DNA from 4 places in the Enterobacter cloacae complex sp. 394I7 genome. Region 4 is predicted to be linked to each of the others. Evidence: predicted binding sites of a transcription regulator. Region 4 holds the regulator's gene; each other region holds the start of a gene.
What was found. Region 4 encodes PhoB, which activates phosphate uptake and scavenging genes when phosphate is short. Its sites were predicted from a motif close to CTGTCATAAAACTGNCNNAT; they were not measured.
Positions count from the first base shown of each region.

Region 1: the regulator PhoB is predicted to act here: its motif matches at 2,258-2,277, upstream of phnC (phosphonate ABC transporter ATP-binding protein).
Region 2: the regulator PhoB is predicted to act here: its motif matches at 2,719-2,738, upstream of kdgR (DNA-binding transcriptional regulator KdgR).
Region 3: the regulator PhoB is predicted to act here: its motif matches at 910-929, upstream of glpT (glycerol-3-phosphate transporter).

Region 1 covers NZ_JBXWCR010000009.1:7,043-11,135, forward strand. Annotated here, with positions in the region: gene crfC (clamp-binding protein CrfC) at 1-778, opposite strand, end outside; gene AC2FAP_RS21005 (zinc ribbon domain-containing protein YjdM) at 1,375-1,710, shown strand; gene yjdN (VOC family metalloprotein YjdN) at 1,791-2,228, shown strand; gene phnC (phosphonate ABC transporter ATP-binding protein) at 2,365-3,153, shown strand; gene phnD (phosphonate ABC transporter substrate-binding protein) at 3,178-4,093, shown strand, end outside.
Region 2 covers NZ_JBXWCR010000001.1:1,719,931-1,724,023, forward strand. Annotated here, with positions in the region: gene AC2FAP_RS08380 (MBL fold metallo-hydrolase) at 1-827, opposite strand, end outside; gene AC2FAP_RS08385 (YebO family protein) at 851-1,141, opposite strand; gene mgrB (PhoP/PhoQ regulatory lipoprotein MgrB) at 1,216-1,359, opposite strand; gene AC2FAP_RS08395 (YobH family protein) at 1,519-1,758, shown strand; gene kdgR (DNA-binding transcriptional regulator KdgR) at 1,823-2,614, opposite strand; gene AC2FAP_RS08405 (MFS transporter) at 2,793-4,093, shown strand, end outside.
Region 3 covers NZ_JBXWCR010000001.1:2,167,126-2,171,218, reverse strand. Annotated here, with positions in the region: gene glpA (anaerobic glycerol-3-phosphate dehydrogenase subunit A) at 1-786, opposite strand, end outside; gene glpT (glycerol-3-phosphate transporter) at 1,042-2,394, shown strand; gene glpQ (glycerophosphodiester phosphodiesterase) at 2,406-3,458, shown strand; gene yfaE (class I ribonucleotide reductase maintenance protein YfaE) at 3,507-3,761, opposite strand; gene nrdB (class Ia ribonucleoside-diphosphate reductase subunit beta) at 3,761-4,093, opposite strand, start outside.
Region 4 covers NZ_JBXWCR010000004.1:106,785-110,877, forward strand. Annotated here, with positions in the region: gene sbcC (exonuclease subunit SbcC) at 1-183, opposite strand, end outside; gene sbcD (exonuclease subunit SbcD) at 180-1,385, opposite strand; gene phoB (phosphate response regulator transcription factor PhoB) at 1,573-2,262, shown strand; gene phoR (phosphate regulon sensor histidine kinase PhoR) at 2,284-3,579, shown strand; gene brnQ (branched-chain amino acid transporter carrier protein BrnQ) at 3,989-4,093, shown strand, end outside.

The sequences.
Region 1 (4,093 bases), on a different contig from region 4:
GCATTTTTTGCAAATGCGGTTGCCCGGCCTCATTCGGCCCGGGGGTATCAAGCAGCGTCAGTTGCCCAAGGTGGGCATCCAGACCCGCGAGATGCACGAACTCCACTTCGATCACCGGAATGTGTTCGATGGCCGCATATTCAGAGAACGGAAACTCGACGCCTAACGCCTGTGAGAGCCTCACCAGGTCGTTAAGGCTTTTCAGACAATGAAATATTGGCTGCGCACCAAGGTGATGCTTCTCGAAAGCCTCCCCTTTTTCAATTCTTTCCAGCAGCGTAATCATGTCCTTATCAATTTCCAGACGCTGCGCCAGCTTACCGCGATCGTAATCGCAGAGCTTTTTCTGTAACAGGAGGATTAATTCATCGATAGGAGAGACGTGAGCAAAATGGAGCACCGGCTCTTTCTGACCCGGCGTATGACGAATCAATGTCGGAAGCGCCGTCATCGGTCGGTTGCGGTTCGGCAACACTTCGGTTCCGACAATGGCATTAATGGTGGTCGATTTCCCCGCTTTCATGGTGCCCACAATTGCCAGCACCATTTCCAGACGGGTTATTTTCCGTAATTCATTATTCAGCATAGCCTGCTGGGCTTCGACACCCCGCGCACTAAAATGCAAAGGTAAGACGTTGTTCTTTTCACCCGTAATGGCTGCGGCGGTGCTTTCTAGCTTCGCCGTCGGCATTGATTTCAACGTATCAAGATTTTGCAGGGCGAGCTGTAACAAACGCTCTGCTTCCTGGCTTAATTCAAAAATGGTCTGTGTGTGCATGATAAAAGCCTTTCCTTAACGCAAATTTATTACTTTTATTAAGCCACTGGTTTTAATTATGTTGTTCAGGCTTATATGATCACGTGTGGAAAACATGTTCACCGAAATATAACTGATTGAAGATAATCAGAAATAAATCGCTATCCTTGCATGGCGTGTAAAGCTTCCCCTCTGGCATGACAGCCAAAAGATAAAAGCATGGCCCATTTTTAAGAAACTTCAGGATATATCATCATTATTTACCCACCTAAAAAGAGAGGTAATGCGTCACCGCCATAAGATATGGATGACGGGGAAGTCAGGAGATAAATAACAATGTGTCGCTTCACCTTATCCGAAATGGAGGTGCGTAGCAATTTGCTGCAATAAAATATTCGATATATTTACTGCCATTTCTTTCCACCGTGTTAATGCCGTAAGCATCGCTTAACTGACTGACAGGAAATGTCACTGGCGACACGCTTTTTGCTTTTTTTTTAAATAGAATATCACCGACAACGGTGTGGATTTGCGTTATACTTGCCCCCTTTTTCGGCACCCAGCCGTCATTTTGCTGGCACTTTCCAGCGTGTTACGCACTTTTTGAGGATACCCTAATGCAACTCCCACACTGCCCGAAATGCAATTCTGAATACACCTATGAAGATAATGGCATGTTCATCTGCCCGGAATGCGCTCACGAATGGAATGACGCCGAGCCGTCGCACGATACTGATACGCTTGTTGTAAAAGATGCGAACGGTAATCTGCTGGCTGATGGCGACAGCGTCACCGTGATTAAAGATTTGAAGGTTAAAGGCAGCTCTTCCATGCTGAAGATCGGCACTAAAGTGAAGAATATCCGTCTGGTAGAAGGCGACCATAATATTGACTGCAAAATTGACGGCTTTGGCCCGATGAAACTGAAATCAGAGTTTGTGAAAAAGAACTGATTTACCCGCCCGGTGGCGCTTCGCTTACCGGGCTGGCGAGAACTACACTTAACGGGCTCTTCTTACGTGAGGTATAGATTATGCCGTTAAGTCCCTACATCTCTTTCGCCGGTAACTGTGCCGAGGCCTCCGCCTTTTATCAGCACGCCGTCGGCGCAGAGCTCCTCTATAAAATCACCTTCGGTGAAATGCCAAAAGGCGACAGCAGCGAAGAAGGCTGTCCGTCTGGCATGCAGTTTCCGGATTCGGCGATCGCCCACTCGAATGTTCGCATTGCGGGCAGCGATATCATGATGAGTGATGGGCAGCCGCCCGGCAGCAAAGCGCAGTATGCCGGGTTCACGCTGGTGCTGGACACCCAGGACGTGGCAGAAGGCAAACGCTGGTTCGACAATCTGGCCGCGGAAGGCCATATCGAAATGGCCTGGCAGGAGACCTTCTGGGCGCACGGTTTCGGTAAAGTCACCGACAAATACGGCGTGCCGTGGATGATTAACGTCGTTAAGCAACAGCAGTGATCTTCTGGCGGTGGGCAGTCTGCCCCCGCCTGTCATCAAACTCCCCTCAACTCTTCAAACTCCCGCAACCGAGACTTAACCCAAATGTCATATTGATGCGCCAGCATGAGGCCACATTTATTGTGAGGCCCAGCATATGCAAACTGTTATCCGCGTCGAGAAACTGAGCAAGACCTTTCATCACAACAAGGCCCTGCATGCCGTTGATCTGACCGTCCTGCAGGGCGAAATGGTGGCGCTCCTGGGGCCATCCGGCTCTGGTAAATCCACCCTTATGCGTCATTTAAGCGGCCTTATCACCTGTGATAAGACCTCAGAAAGCCACGTCGAGCTGCTGGGCAACACCGTGCAGCGTGCAGGACGCCTGGCGCGGGATATCCGCAAAAGCCGCGCCCAGACGGGCTATATCTTCCAGCAGTTCAACCTGGTCAATCGCCTGACGGTACTGGAGAACGTGCTGATTGGCGCGCTCGGCAGCACCCCGTTCTGGCGTACCTGTCTGCGCTGGTTCTCCCCCTCTCAAAAGCAGGAAGCGTTGCAGGCGCTGACCCGCGTCGGAATGGCGCATTTCGCCCACCAGCGCGTCTCCACACTTTCCGGTGGACAGCAGCAGCGCGTGGCTATCGCCCGTGCCCTGATGCAAAAAGCGCAAATCATTCTTGCCGATGAACCCATCGCCTCGCTGGACCCGGAATCGGCTCGCATCGTGATGGAAACCCTGCGCGACATCAACCTCAACGACGGCATCACCGTGGTGGTGACGCTGCACCAGGTGGATTACGCCCTGCGCTATTGCGAGCGCATCGTCGCGTTGCGTCAGGGGCATGTGTTCTTTGATGGCCCAAGCCATCAGTTTGATAACGACCGTTTCGACCATCTCTACCGCAGCATTAACCGCGTCGAAGAGAACGCGCAGGCTGCTTAATTAAAACCGATCCGAGGAAAGTACATGAGCTACAAAGCCGTTGCCGCGCTGGCGTTTACCAGCATGTTCAGCATAAGCACTCTGTTAAGCCCTGCGTACGCCCAGGAGCAGGAAAAAGCGCTGAACTTTGGCATTATTTCGACGGAATCACAGCAGAACCTGAAACCTCAGTGGGAACCGTTCCTGAAAGATATGGAAACCAAACTGGGGATCAAAGTGAACGCCTTCTTCGCCCCGGACTATGCGGGCATCATTCAGGGGATGCGCTTTAACAAAGTCGACATCGCCTGGTACGGCAACCTCTCCGCCATGGAAGCGGTGGATCGCGCGAACGGCCAGGTCTTTGCCCAGACCGTTGCCGCGGATGGCTCTCCGGGTTACTGGAGCGTACTGATCGTCAATAAAGACAGCCCCATCAACAACCTGAACGACATGCTCGCCAAACGTAAAGAGCTGACGTTTGGTAACGGCGATCCCAACTCCACCTCTGGTTTCCTGGTGCCGGGCTATTACGTCTTTGCTAAAAACAACGCCTCTGCCAGCGAGTTTAAGCGCACCGTGAACGCCAGCCATGAAACCAACGCGCTGGCCGTGGCCAATAAGCAGGTGGATGTCGCCACGAATAACACCGAGAACCTCGACAAGCTGAAAACCTCGGCACCGGACAAGCTGAAAGCGCTGAAGGTTATCTGGAAATCCCCTCTGATCCCGGGCGACCCCATCGTCTGGCGCAAAAACCTGTCTGAGACCACCAAAGACAAGGTGTACGACTTCTTTATGAATTACGGCAAAACGCCGGAAGAAAAAACGGTTCTGGAACGTCTGGGCTGGGCACCTTTCCGCCCGTCAAGCGACCTGCAGCTGGTCCCGATTCGCCAGCTGGCGCTGTTTAAAGAGATGCAGGGCGTGAAGGACAACAAGGGTCTGAAGGAGGAGGAGA
Region 2 (4,093 bases), on a different contig from region 4:
TGTTGCCACAACGCAACGGCAGATTGCGGATCCATATGATGTACGGCCATGAACCACCGTGGTGCATAAGCGCCAACGGGCAACGCCGCGGCGTCAATTTTACCCAGCCTTTCCGGTATTCGCAGCAGTTCAGGTGAATAGCCCGTGTCGCCGCTAAACCAGAAACGATGATGCCGCCCTTCAAACACCCAGCCACACCACAGGGAGCGATTGCGGTTCCAGAGCGTGCGCATACTCCAGTGCTGCGCCGGTACGGCGGACAGCGTTATCCCCTGCCAGGTGAAACTTTGCCACCAGTCGAGCTCAACAATGCGTCTTGCCCCCCGGCGGCGAAACCAGTCTGCCAGACCTAAGGGAACAAACAGAGTGACGTCGGGGAAACGTTTAAGGATGCGGCGAATGGTCGCGTCATCCAGATGATCGTAATGATTATGGGAGATAACCACTGCATCGAGTTGCTGGAGCTGTTCGACAGACAGAGCGGGAGGCGTTTTACGTTGTGGTCCGAGGAAAGGTAAGGGAGAGGCGCGGCGAGAAAAAACGGGGTCGGTCAGCAGGGTGTTGCCATCAATGTGCAACAACAGGCTTGCGTGTCCGAGCCACCATACCCCATTTTCCTGCGGCTGCTTAAGCGTTGCCGGCTGCCACCACTGGCGGATAAAGTCCTCATATCCGTTTGCCGGGGGGCGGGGTAAGCCAGCTTCTTTGCGCGCTTTTCGCCAGCGATCAACGTCACCGGGCTGATGCCCGACGGGGTCAGTATTACGAAAACCGTTCGGCGTGTGATGTTTCAGGGAGGGGTCATACCAGGGATTTTTCCAGACCACAGCCACCTCCCGGATAAGACAAATTAACGCTCAGCCACCAGGCGGATAAAGTCATCCTGGTCAGTGTTGTCTTCAGCAACTGCGTCTTTCGCCGACGCTTTCTCTTCTGGTTCGTTAGCCTCACACAGACGACGTAACAGCGCGTTCTGACGTTTTTGTTGGTCAAGCAGCGCTTCCAGCAGTTCGATCTGCTCGTTTGTACGGGAACTGGCACGGTTTACGAAAAACCAAATGACAAGCCCCACCAGCAGAACAACCAACGAGATCATCAGGGATGCCATATTTAGCAGCCCTGAATTCAGTAACTCACCCATTTCACCACCTCAATAAAAACGTCTATCTTACCACTGGTGCGAAGGAAGGAAATCACCTTGAGAAAAAATGCGTGTTACCACGGAATAAACTTATTGATTGCGCAAACGCCGCTAAAAAACTGTACATCCTGATCGCACATCACATTGATAGTCTGCGTCCACAACACCACACAGGCTACCAGCACAATAATCAGAATCACCCAGCGTATTTTTTTCACTCCACACTCCGTCTAAAGGCCCGATATAACCAGGTTATCACGGCTATCTTAAACAAGGACTAACTGTACCGCCATCTGGTCGTTTTCAGAATCATGCACTTGTTTCATAGAGTAAACCGTTTAGGCTTACTGCATGACAACAAAGATAAAGAGGCAATGATGCATTTAATCATTCGTACAATTATTGCACTGGCCGTAGTATGGGTTGGCCTTCTGTTAACCGGCTATGGCGTGCTTGTGGGAAGCACCGAAAACGCCGCTGGATTAGGGATTCAATGCAAATACATGACCGCGCAGGGCATGAGCACGGCACAATATATTCATTCAGACAGCGGGATCATTGGTTTAACCAACTGCCCGGTTCTGCGTAAAACATCCGTCGTCATTGATAACGGCTAATCACCCCGATTGATACTGATAAAAAACGCCGCACTGTGTGCGGCGTTTTTTGTGCCCATAAGGATCAGAACGGGTAGTCGTTATAGCCCATTTGTTCAGAAATCTTGCGTGCGGCTGTATGGAGAATCGCCACATATTCATGCAGACGTTCTTCAGAAAAGCGCAGGGTCGGGAAAGAGATACTCAGCCCGGCAATGACAACGCCAAAGCGGTCAAATACCGGCACACCGATACAGCGCAGCCCTTCTTCCTGCTCTTCGTTATCTTCGCCATACCCCTGCTCACGTACTTTGTCGAGCACGGCCAATAATTCGTCAGTGCTGGTAATAGTGCGTTCAGTACTGCGCTTATATTCCACGCCTTCGAGGATCTGCTTCACTTCTTCGCGATCGCGCCACGCCAGCAACACTTTGCCAATCGCGGTACTGTAAAGCGGATTACGACGACCGATGCGTGAATACATGCGCAGGTTGTACATGGAGTCGATTTTATGGATGTAGACAATGCTGTCTTCATCCAGTGCCCCCAGGTGGATAGTCTCTTTGGTCAGGCGAGAGATCTCACGCATCTGGATATCTGCGCTGCGGATCAAATCCACGTTTTGCAGCGCACGGGCCCCGAGCTCGAACAGTTTCAGCGTCAGAGAATACTTTTCAGACTCGCCTTCCTGTGCGACGTAACCCAGTGACTTCATGGTTTGCAAAAAGCGATAAACGGTGCTTTTCGACATCATCACACGCTGCGACAACTCTGTAATACCAATTTCACGCTCTTCTCCGAGCGCCTGTAAGATGCCAAACACCTTCAGCACGGAAGAAACAGAATCTGGCTGTTTATCCAAATCTGCAATTGCCATTTACCACCTCATAGAGAGTGTTTTATAAAAATCAGAACCGGTTTTTATTATAAATTCCCGTCATGTTACCTGCAATCGATCCTCGTTTACTTCGTTACAAATCTGCGACATAAAACTGAAATAACGATGCTAAAATAGTTACCCTGAGAATAATTTCATACTGAGCTTTTCATCCCTAATGGAAAAAAACCTGTCCGATGGCCTGCCTTTGCCCCAGCGGTATGGCGCTATCGCCACGATTGTTATCGGTATTTCAATGGCCGTCCTTGACGGTGCAATCGCTAACGTTGCCCTGCCAACCATTGCCAGCAACCTGCATGCCTCCCCTGCCAGTTCTATATGGATAGTCAATGCCTACCAGATAGCGATCGTGGTTTCACTGCTCTCGTTCTCTTTCCTGGGCGATATGTTCGGTTACCGACGGGTGTATCAATGCGGCCTGCTGGTGTTCACCTTTACTTCCCTTTTCTGTGCCCTTTCTGATTCGCTGCATACTCTGACGCTTGCGCGCATAGCGCAGGGTTTTGGGGGTGCGGCACTGATGAGCGTCAACACGGCGTTGATCCGCTTAATCTATCCGCAGCGTCATCTGGGACGCGGCATGGGGATAAACTCGTTTATTGTCGCCGTCTCGTCTGCGGCCGGGCCAACCCTTGCGGCGGCCATACTCTCTGTCGCGTCCTGGCAGTGGTTATTCGCCATTAACGTACCGCTGGGTATTGTGGCCCTCTTCTTTGCTCTGCGCTATCTTCCTGCGAACGGTCCCAAAAGCACGATGCCGCGCTTTGACCTTATCAGCGCAGTGATGAATGCCCTGACCTTTGGCCTGCTGATTACTGCCCTGAGCGGCTTTGCACAAGGCCAGTCCCTCATACTTACCGCCGCGGAGCTCATTGCGCTGCTGGTGATTGGCTTCTTCTTTGTACGCCGCCAGCTCGCGCTCCCTGTCCCTTTATTGCCTGTCGACCTGCTGCGTATTCCTCTTTTTTCTCTCTCGATTTGTACTTCTGTTTGCTCATTCTGCGCTCAGATGCTGGCCCTGGTCTCTCTGCCCTTCTTCCTGCAAAGTGTGGTGGGACGTACTGAAGTCGAGACCGGGCTGCTGTTAACGCCGTGGCCACTGGCGACAATGGTAATGGCGCCGCTGGCAGGGTATTTGATTGAGCGCATCCACGCCGGATTGCTTGGCGCGCTGGGGCTCGCCGTCATGGCCACGGGGCTGTTCGCACTCGCACTACTCCCCTCATCACCCACCGATCTGGATATCATCTGGCGCATGATCCTGTGTGGTGCAGGGTTCGGTCTGTTCCAGTCGCCTAACAACCACACCATCATCACCTCAGCGCCGCGCCATCGCAGCGGTGGTGCCAGCGGTATGTTGGGCACCGCACGTCTGCTGGGACAAAGCACCGGCGCGGCCCTGGTCGCGCTGATGTTTAATCTTGCCGGGCAAAATGGCAACCACGTTGCACTTTTCAC
Region 3 (4,093 bases), on a different contig from region 4:
GGTATCGCCCGGCACCAGGATGTCGGCATCAGAAGGTTTGCGGCAGCGGTTGATCACGTGGTTGTTAATGCGGTGGTCGAGGATCAGCAGCGAGCCTTTTGCCGGGAACATGCGCACAGACAGCTCGGCGTACTCCGCGATGCGTTGCCCCCAGATCCCCGCCGCGTTGACCACCACGGCGGCGTACAGTTCGCCATGCTCCTTATACTGCGTATCAAAAACACGTACGCCGCAGACGCGGTTCCCTTCACGGATAAGCCCGGTCACTTCCTGCCCGGTCAGAACCTGTGCGCCGTGTTCACGGGCGTCCAGCATGTTCGCGGCGGTCAGGCGGAAAGGGTCAACCGTGCCGTCCGGGACCTTCACCGCACCGATAAGGGCCGGGTTGACAGACGGTTCCAGACGACGCGCGAGTTCGGGGTCGATGACGTCAGCCTCAATCCCTGCAGCGCGGCAGGCGGTCACAAAGGTTGGCTGAAATGAGAGATCGTCTTCGGGAAGCGTAATGAACAGACCGTTGGTCGGTTCAATGCAGTGGCGGGCAATGCGTCTGAGGATCTGGTTTTCAGCAATGCATTCCCGCGCGGATTCGGGGTCGGTCACCGCGTAACGGGCACCACTGTGCAGCAGGCCATGATTGCGCCCGGTTGCGCCCGTCGCAATGTCATGGCGCTCCAGAAGCGTGACGCTCAGCCCACGCAGGGCGCAGTCGCGTGCGATGCCGGCGCCGGTCGCGCCACCGCCAATGATAATCACATCGCTGTAGCGAGGATCGTGAATTGTCATTGTTATCCCTCTGTGTTCGTTTTTTACCATTTAGCCACATCAAAACTGTGGTTTGTTTGATTTCGAACATAAACGAACGAAATTCGAAAGTGAAACGTGATTCCATGCGCTTTTCTGCGCACATTGTCATATTTCTGTAACAATTTGTGCGTTGATTCACAGTAACAATCACCGTGATTTCTTAACATCGCCGCCTCTCTGGAGTGTGGGGCAGTTAAACCCCTGTAAATTCAATACCTGGCCACGGAGGCTGTCATGCTCAGTATCTTCAAACCTGCGCCGCATCGGGCGCGTCTGCCAGAGGCAGAAATTGATCCGCTATACCGTCGTCTGCGTTGGCAAATCTTCCTGGGGATCTTCTTCGGGTACGCGGCGTACTACCTGGTACGTAAAAACTTTGCGCTCGCCATGCCGTATCTGGTGGAGCAGGGCTTTTCTCGTGGCGATCTGGGGTTCGCGCTGTCGGGGATCTCTATCGCCTACGGTTTTTCCAAATTCATCATGGGTTCAGTGTCCGATCGCTCGAATCCACGCGTGTTCCTGCCTGCGGGTCTGATCCTGGCGGCAGCGGTGATGCTGTTCATGGGCTTTGTGCCATGGGCAACCTCCAGCATCGCCGTGATGTTCGTGCTGCTGTTCCTCTGTGGCTGGTTCCAGGGAATGGGGTGGCCGCCGTGCGGGCGCACCATGGTGCACTGGTGGTCGCAGAAAGAGCGTGGCGGCATCGTGTCGGTGTGGAACTGCGCGCATAACGTCGGTGGTGGTATTCCACCTCTGCTGTTCCTGCTGGGGATGGCGTGGTTTAACGACTGGAAAGCCGCGCTTTATATGCCTGCCTTTGGTGCCATTCTGGTGGCGGTTATCGCTTTCGCCCTGATGCGTGACACGCCGCAGTCCTGTGGCCTGCCGCCGATTGAAGAGTACAAAAACGACTATCCGGATGATTACAGCGAGCAGCATGAAGAAGAGCTGACGGCCAAACAGATCTTCATGAAGTACGTCCTGCCCAACAAACTGCTGTGGTATATCGCGGTGGCCAACGTCTTCGTGTACCTGCTGCGTTACGGCATCCTCGACTGGTCACCTACCTATCTGAAAGAGGTGAAGCATTTCGCGCTGGATAAATCCTCCTGGGCTTACTTCCTCTATGAGTACGCCGGGATCCCGGGGACGCTGATTTGCGGCTGGATGTCGGACAAAGTGTTCCGGGGTAACCGTGGTGCTACGGGCGTCTTCTTTATGACGCTGGTGACCATTGCCACCGTGGTTTACTGGCTCAACCCGCCGGGTAACCCATCAGTCGATATGGCCTGTATGATCGTCATCGGCTTTCTGATTTACGGCCCGGTTATGCTGATTGGTCTGCATGCCCTGGAGCTGGCGCCGAAGAAAGCCGCAGGTACGGCAGCCGGCTTTACCGGTCTGTTCGGATACCTGGGCGGTTCGGTCGCGGCGAGCGCCATTGTGGGCTACACCGTTGACTTTTTCGGCTGGGACGGCGGCTTTATGGTGATGATTGGCGGTAGCGTGCTGGCAGTGCTGCTGTTGATTGTGGTGATGATTGGTGAAAAACGTCATCACGCCGAAATGCAGGCGCGTCGTCAATAAGGAGAAGGCTGATGAAATTAACTTACGTAGCAACGGGCCTGCTGCTGGCGGGCCTGATGACAGGCTCAGCGCTGGCTAACGAGAAAATGGTTATCGCCCATCGCGGCGCAAGTGGCTATCTGCCAGAGCACACGCTCCCGGCAAAAGCGATGGCCTATGCGCAGGGGGCAGATTATCTCGAGCAGGATCTGGTGATGACCCGTGACGACCAGCTGGTCGTCCTTCATGACCACTATCTTGACCGCGTGACGGACGTGGCTGAGCGTTTCCCGGCCCGCGCCCGCAAAGATGGTCGCTACTACGCCATTGACTTTACGCTGGATGAGATTCGTTCGCTGAAGTTTACCGAGGGTTTCGAGGTTGAAAACGGCAAGAAGGTGCAGGTCTATCCGGGACGTTTCCCGATGGGTAAATCTGATTTTCGCATTCATACCTTCGAAGAAGAGATTGAGTTTGTTCAGGGACTGAACCACTCAACCGGGAAAAACATCGGCATCTACCCGGAGATAAAAGCACCGTGGTTCCACCATCAGGAAGGGAAGGACATTGCCGCGAAGACGCTGGACGTGCTGAAAAAGTACGGCTACACCAGCAAGCGCGACAAAGTCTATCTGCAGTGTTTTGACGCCGCTGAGCTGAAGCGCATCAAAACCGAGCTGGCGCCAAAGAGAGGGATGGATCTCAATCTGGTACAGCTGATTGCCTACACCGACTGGAATGAAACTCAGGAGAAACAGCCCGACGGCACGTGGGTGAATTACAACTACGACTGGATGTTTAAGCCGGGCGCAATGAAACAGATCGCGCAGTACGCCGACGGTATCGGACCGGATTACCATATGCTGGTGGCGGAAGGCTCAACGCCAGGCCACGTCAAGCTGACGGCAATGGTGAAAGAGGCGCACGCCAGTCATATGCAGGTTCATCCGTATACGGTGCGTGCGGACCAGCTACCGGCTTATGCGACGGACGTAAACCAGCTGTACGACGTGCTGTATAACCAGGCCGGGGTGGACGGGCTGTTCACCGATTTCCCCGATAAAGCCGTGCAGTTTTTGAAGTAAAAGAAAAAGGGCCGTAAGGCCCTTTTTTATTTCGCCCGGAGGGGCGGTTTACATCTCAATCTCTATATCGCCTTTTGCCCGGCAGCAGCAGGGCAAAATTTCACCTTCGTTGATGAAGGCCAGCGGTTCGGTCAGCCAGTCCACTTGTCCGGCGACTAAACGGCAGCGACATGAGCCGCAATAGCCTGAGCGGCATTGATACTCCACTTCAACCTGATGCGCCTCAAGCGCAATCAACAGGGAAGGGTGTTCTTCCCGGCACAGCACTTCGGTACCGGAAAGGCTAAGCGTTACGCGGCTCATCAGAGCTGGAAGTCGCTCAGGTCGTCGGTGTTAACTTCAGAGTCAATCTGCCCGACCAGATAAGAACTGACTTCCACTTCCTGTGGCGCAACCTGCACGTTATCGGATACCAGCCAGGTGTTGATCCACGGAATTGGGTTAGAGCGGGTTTTGAACGGCAGCTCAAGCCCGACCGCCTGCATACGGATGTTGGTGATGTACTCAACATACTGGCACAGGATGTCTTTGTTCAGGCCAATCATGGAGCCGTCGCGGAACAGGTAATCTGCCCACTCTTTCTCCTGCTGAGCGGCCAGCACGAACAGGTCATAGCACTCCTGTTTGCACTCTTC
Region 4 (4,093 bases):
CAGGCGCGGCGTTTCGTGATACAGCGCCAGACAAATGGCGTCGAGCAGGGTCGTTTTCCCTGCGCCGGTAGCCCCGGTAATCGCAAACAGTCCGTTGCTGGCAAACGGCTCCGCGGTAAAATCGATTTTCCACTCACCCTTCAGTGAGTTGAGGTTTTTCAGACGCAGGCTGAGGATTTTCATGCGTTTTCTTCCTCATCGTTCAGGGCATGCAGGGTGTGCGAAAACAGCTCGTTCAGCCGTGCGCGTTTCGCGTCGTCAATCTCCTCGTGGGAGAGCCGGCGTTCAAAGACCTCTTCCACCCTGAGCTCGCTGAGCGTTTCGCGCTGAGCGCCGAGCAGAATTTTCTCGCGCTGCTCGCGGCTGCGGCGCACCAGCAGCACCTCTACCGGCAGGTCTTCCGTGAGTACCTGAATTTTACGCTGCACATCATGCAGGTAGTCGGCGCTGGCGATCTCAATATCCAGCCAGACCGGCGGGTTTTGTTCCACGCCGCGCCACTGTTCAAGCTGGGCGGTGATGGCGTCCAGATCGCCTTTCAGCACCGCCAGCGGCTGGGTGACGGGCACTTCCAGCGTGTCAACGGCGCTGAGCTTGCCGTCGCTAAAGCTGACCAGATGGACACTTTTGGCTTTGCCGGTCTCATCAAAACTCAGCGAGATGGGCGAGCCGCAGTAGCGAATGTGCTCGCAGCCGCCGATAACCTGCGCCCGGTGGATATGCCCGAGGGCAATATAATCCGCGGGCGGGAAGTTTTGTGCCGGGAAAGCATCCAGCGTGCCAATATAAATGTCACGCACCGCGTCGCTTTTGCTGGCCCCAACGGTGGTGAGGTGCCCGGTGGCAATCACCGGAATCGCCTGGTCACCGCGAAGGGCGCAGGCCTGGGCATGCTGCTGGTGGTAATAGTCGGTGATAGCCTGCAGCAAATGCTGCTGTTTTTCAGCGCCGGAAAGCCCCGCCTGGCTTTGGACAATATCGCGCGGGCGTAAAAATGGGATCGGACACAGTACCGCACCCGGCGTCCCGTCGCGCTTTTTCAGGAGCTGCGGCGCATGTCCTGCGCTGGCCACCACGGTAGTATTGAGAAACGCCAGAATATCGCGGGATTCATTTAACGTTGCGACGGAATCATGGTTGCCGGCAACAATCACCAGATGACAGCCCGTTTGCTGCAGATTGACGACAAAACGGTTATATAACTCGCGCGCATAGCTGGGGGGCGAGCCGGTATCGAAGATGTCGCCCGCCACAATAATGGCGTCCACCTCATGAGAGCGGGCCGTATCCAGCAGCCAGTTCAGGAACGCTTCGTGTTCAGCCGCCCGGCTTTTGCTGTAAAAATTTTGACCCAGATGCCAGTCAGAGGTGTGTAGTATGCGCATTGCTGATCCGTGGCGAAAAAGAGAAAGCAGGATTATAAACTGTCAGGGAACAGAAAATAACCGCTGTAATAAAACAACAGTTTGCCCTTTATAGTGGTACTGTTTTTCATAAATCTGTCATAAATCTGACGCATAATGACGCCGCATTACAAACTTGTAACTTAAATAAGATAAAACAGGGCAAAGTATGGCGAGACGTATTCTGGTCGTAGAAGATGAAGCTCCGATTCGTGAAATGGTGTGCTTCGTGCTCGAGCAAAATGGCTTCCAGCCGGTTGAGGCGGAAGATTATGACAGCGCGGTGAACCAGCTGAATGAACCCTGGCCCGATCTGATTCTGCTCGACTGGATGTTGCCTGGCGGCTCCGGGCTGCAGTTTATCAAACACCTGAAACGTGAAGCGCTAACCCGCGACATACCGGTTGTGATGCTCACGGCGCGCGGTGAAGAAGAGGATCGCGTACGCGGTCTGGAAACGGGGGCGGACGATTACATTACCAAACCGTTCTCACCGAAAGAGCTGGTTGCCCGCATTAAAGCCGTGATGCGCCGCATTTCACCGATGGCGGTGGAAGAGGTGATTGAGATGCAGGGACTGAGCCTTGACCCTACCTCACACCGCGTCATGACCGGTGAAAATCCCCTCGATATGGGGCCTACCGAATTTAAACTTCTGCATTTCTTTATGACTCACCCGGAGCGCGTATACAGCCGCGAACAGTTGCTGAATAACGTCTGGGGAACTAACGTGTATGTCGAAGACCGGACGGTTGACGTACATATCCGCCGCCTGCGAAAAGCGCTGGAACTGAGCGGCCACGATCGCATGGTGCAGACGGTCCGCGGCACGGGTTATCGTTTTTCAACCCGTTTCTGAACAATGACAGGAGTGTGACGCGTGCTGGAACGTCTGTCATGGAAAAGGCTCGTCTTTGAACTGATCTTATGCTGTATTCCGGCCTTCATTCTGGGGGCCTTTCTTGGATATTTGCCGTGGTTTCTGCTGGCGTCGGTTACCGGGCTTCTGATCTGGCATTTCTGGAACCTGCTGCGCCTCTCTTGGTGGCTATGGGTTGACCGAAGTATGACGCCTCCGCCGGGAAGCGGAAGCTGGGAGCCGCTGCTGTACGGTCTGCACCAGATGCAGATGCGTAACAAAAAGCGGCGCCGGGAGCTGGGAAGCCTGATCAAACGCTTCCGTAGCGGCGCTGAGTCGCTGCCGGATGCTGTAATACTGACGACCGAAGAAGGGACGATCTTCTGGTGTAACGGCCTCGCGCAACAGCTGCTGGGCCTGCGCTGGCCGGACGATAATGGCCAGAACATCCTCAATCTTCTGCGTTATCCCGAGTTCACGCTGTACCTGAAAAAGCGTGATTTTACCCGCCCCCACAACCTGAAGCTCAACAATGGGCGCCATCTGGAAATCCGAGTGATGCCTTACAGCGATCAGCAGTGGCTGATGGTTGCCCGTGATGTCACCCAGATGCACCAGCTGGAAGGGGCGCGACGCAACTTCTTTGCCAACGTCAGCCACGAATTACGCACTCCGCTGACGGTGCTTCAGGGGTACCTGGAGATGATGCAGGAGCAAACGCTGGAAGGCGCGCCGCGCGAGAAGGCGTTGCATACGATGCGTGAACAAACGCACCGTATGGAAGGGCTGGTGAAACAGCTGCTGACGCTCTCGAAAATTGAGGCCGCCCCCTCGCTGGCATTGAATGACACCATTGATGTGCCGATGATGCTGCGGGTGGTGGAGCGCGAAGCGCAGACGTTAAGCCATAAAATGCATCAGCTGACCTTCGAGGTCGACAACACGCTCAAGGTGCTTGGCAGCGAAGATGAGCTGCGCAGCGCCATTTCCAATCTGGTGTATAACGCGGTGAATCATACGCCAGCGGGGACGGATATCGTGGTGCGCTGGCAGCACACGCCAACGGGCGCTGAGTTCAGCGTAGAGGATAACGGGCCGGGGATCGCACCTGAACACATCCCGCGTCTGACCGAGCGCTTCTACCGGGTGGATAAAGCGCGCTCACGGCAGACCGGCGGCAGCGGTCTGGGGCTGGCTATTGTGAAACACGCGGTGAATCATCATGAAAGCCGTCTCGATATTCAAAGCACGCTGGGTAAGGGAACCCGCTTCAGTTTCGTTATCCCGGAACGATTAATTGCCAAAAAGATCGCCTGACGACAGGCGTGTCAGTTTACCTTTCCACGGGCCAGCGTTTGCTGGCCCGTTTGCTTTGCAGTCAAGCGAAACGCGGCTGAATATTATACGGCTGGCTGTTTTTTGTTCGCATGATTAGCCATGGGTTTTTCTTATAATTAGCGTATTGTGCTGGTCTGATTTTTGATGCTGGCATATTGTTCTGGTTTCACGATCCCATCTTGCCTTTAAACGTTATAAGCGTTTAAATTGCGCCCCAGATACTGTCATACCGACTGTATTTGCGTGGTAAATCGAAAAACTATTCTTCTCCACGCCAGGACGGGAGCATATCCCGCTGAAATTGAGCAAATTTTCCGCTGTATCGTCCCGTCAGGGATAGCGAAAATCTCAATGTTTTCAACACCACATCCACAGGCAGTAAGGTTTTATGACCCATCACTTAAAATCGCGTGACATCATCGCGCTGGGCTTTATGACATTTGCGCTGTTCGTTGGCGCAGGCAACATCATTTTCCCTCCAATGGTTGGCTTA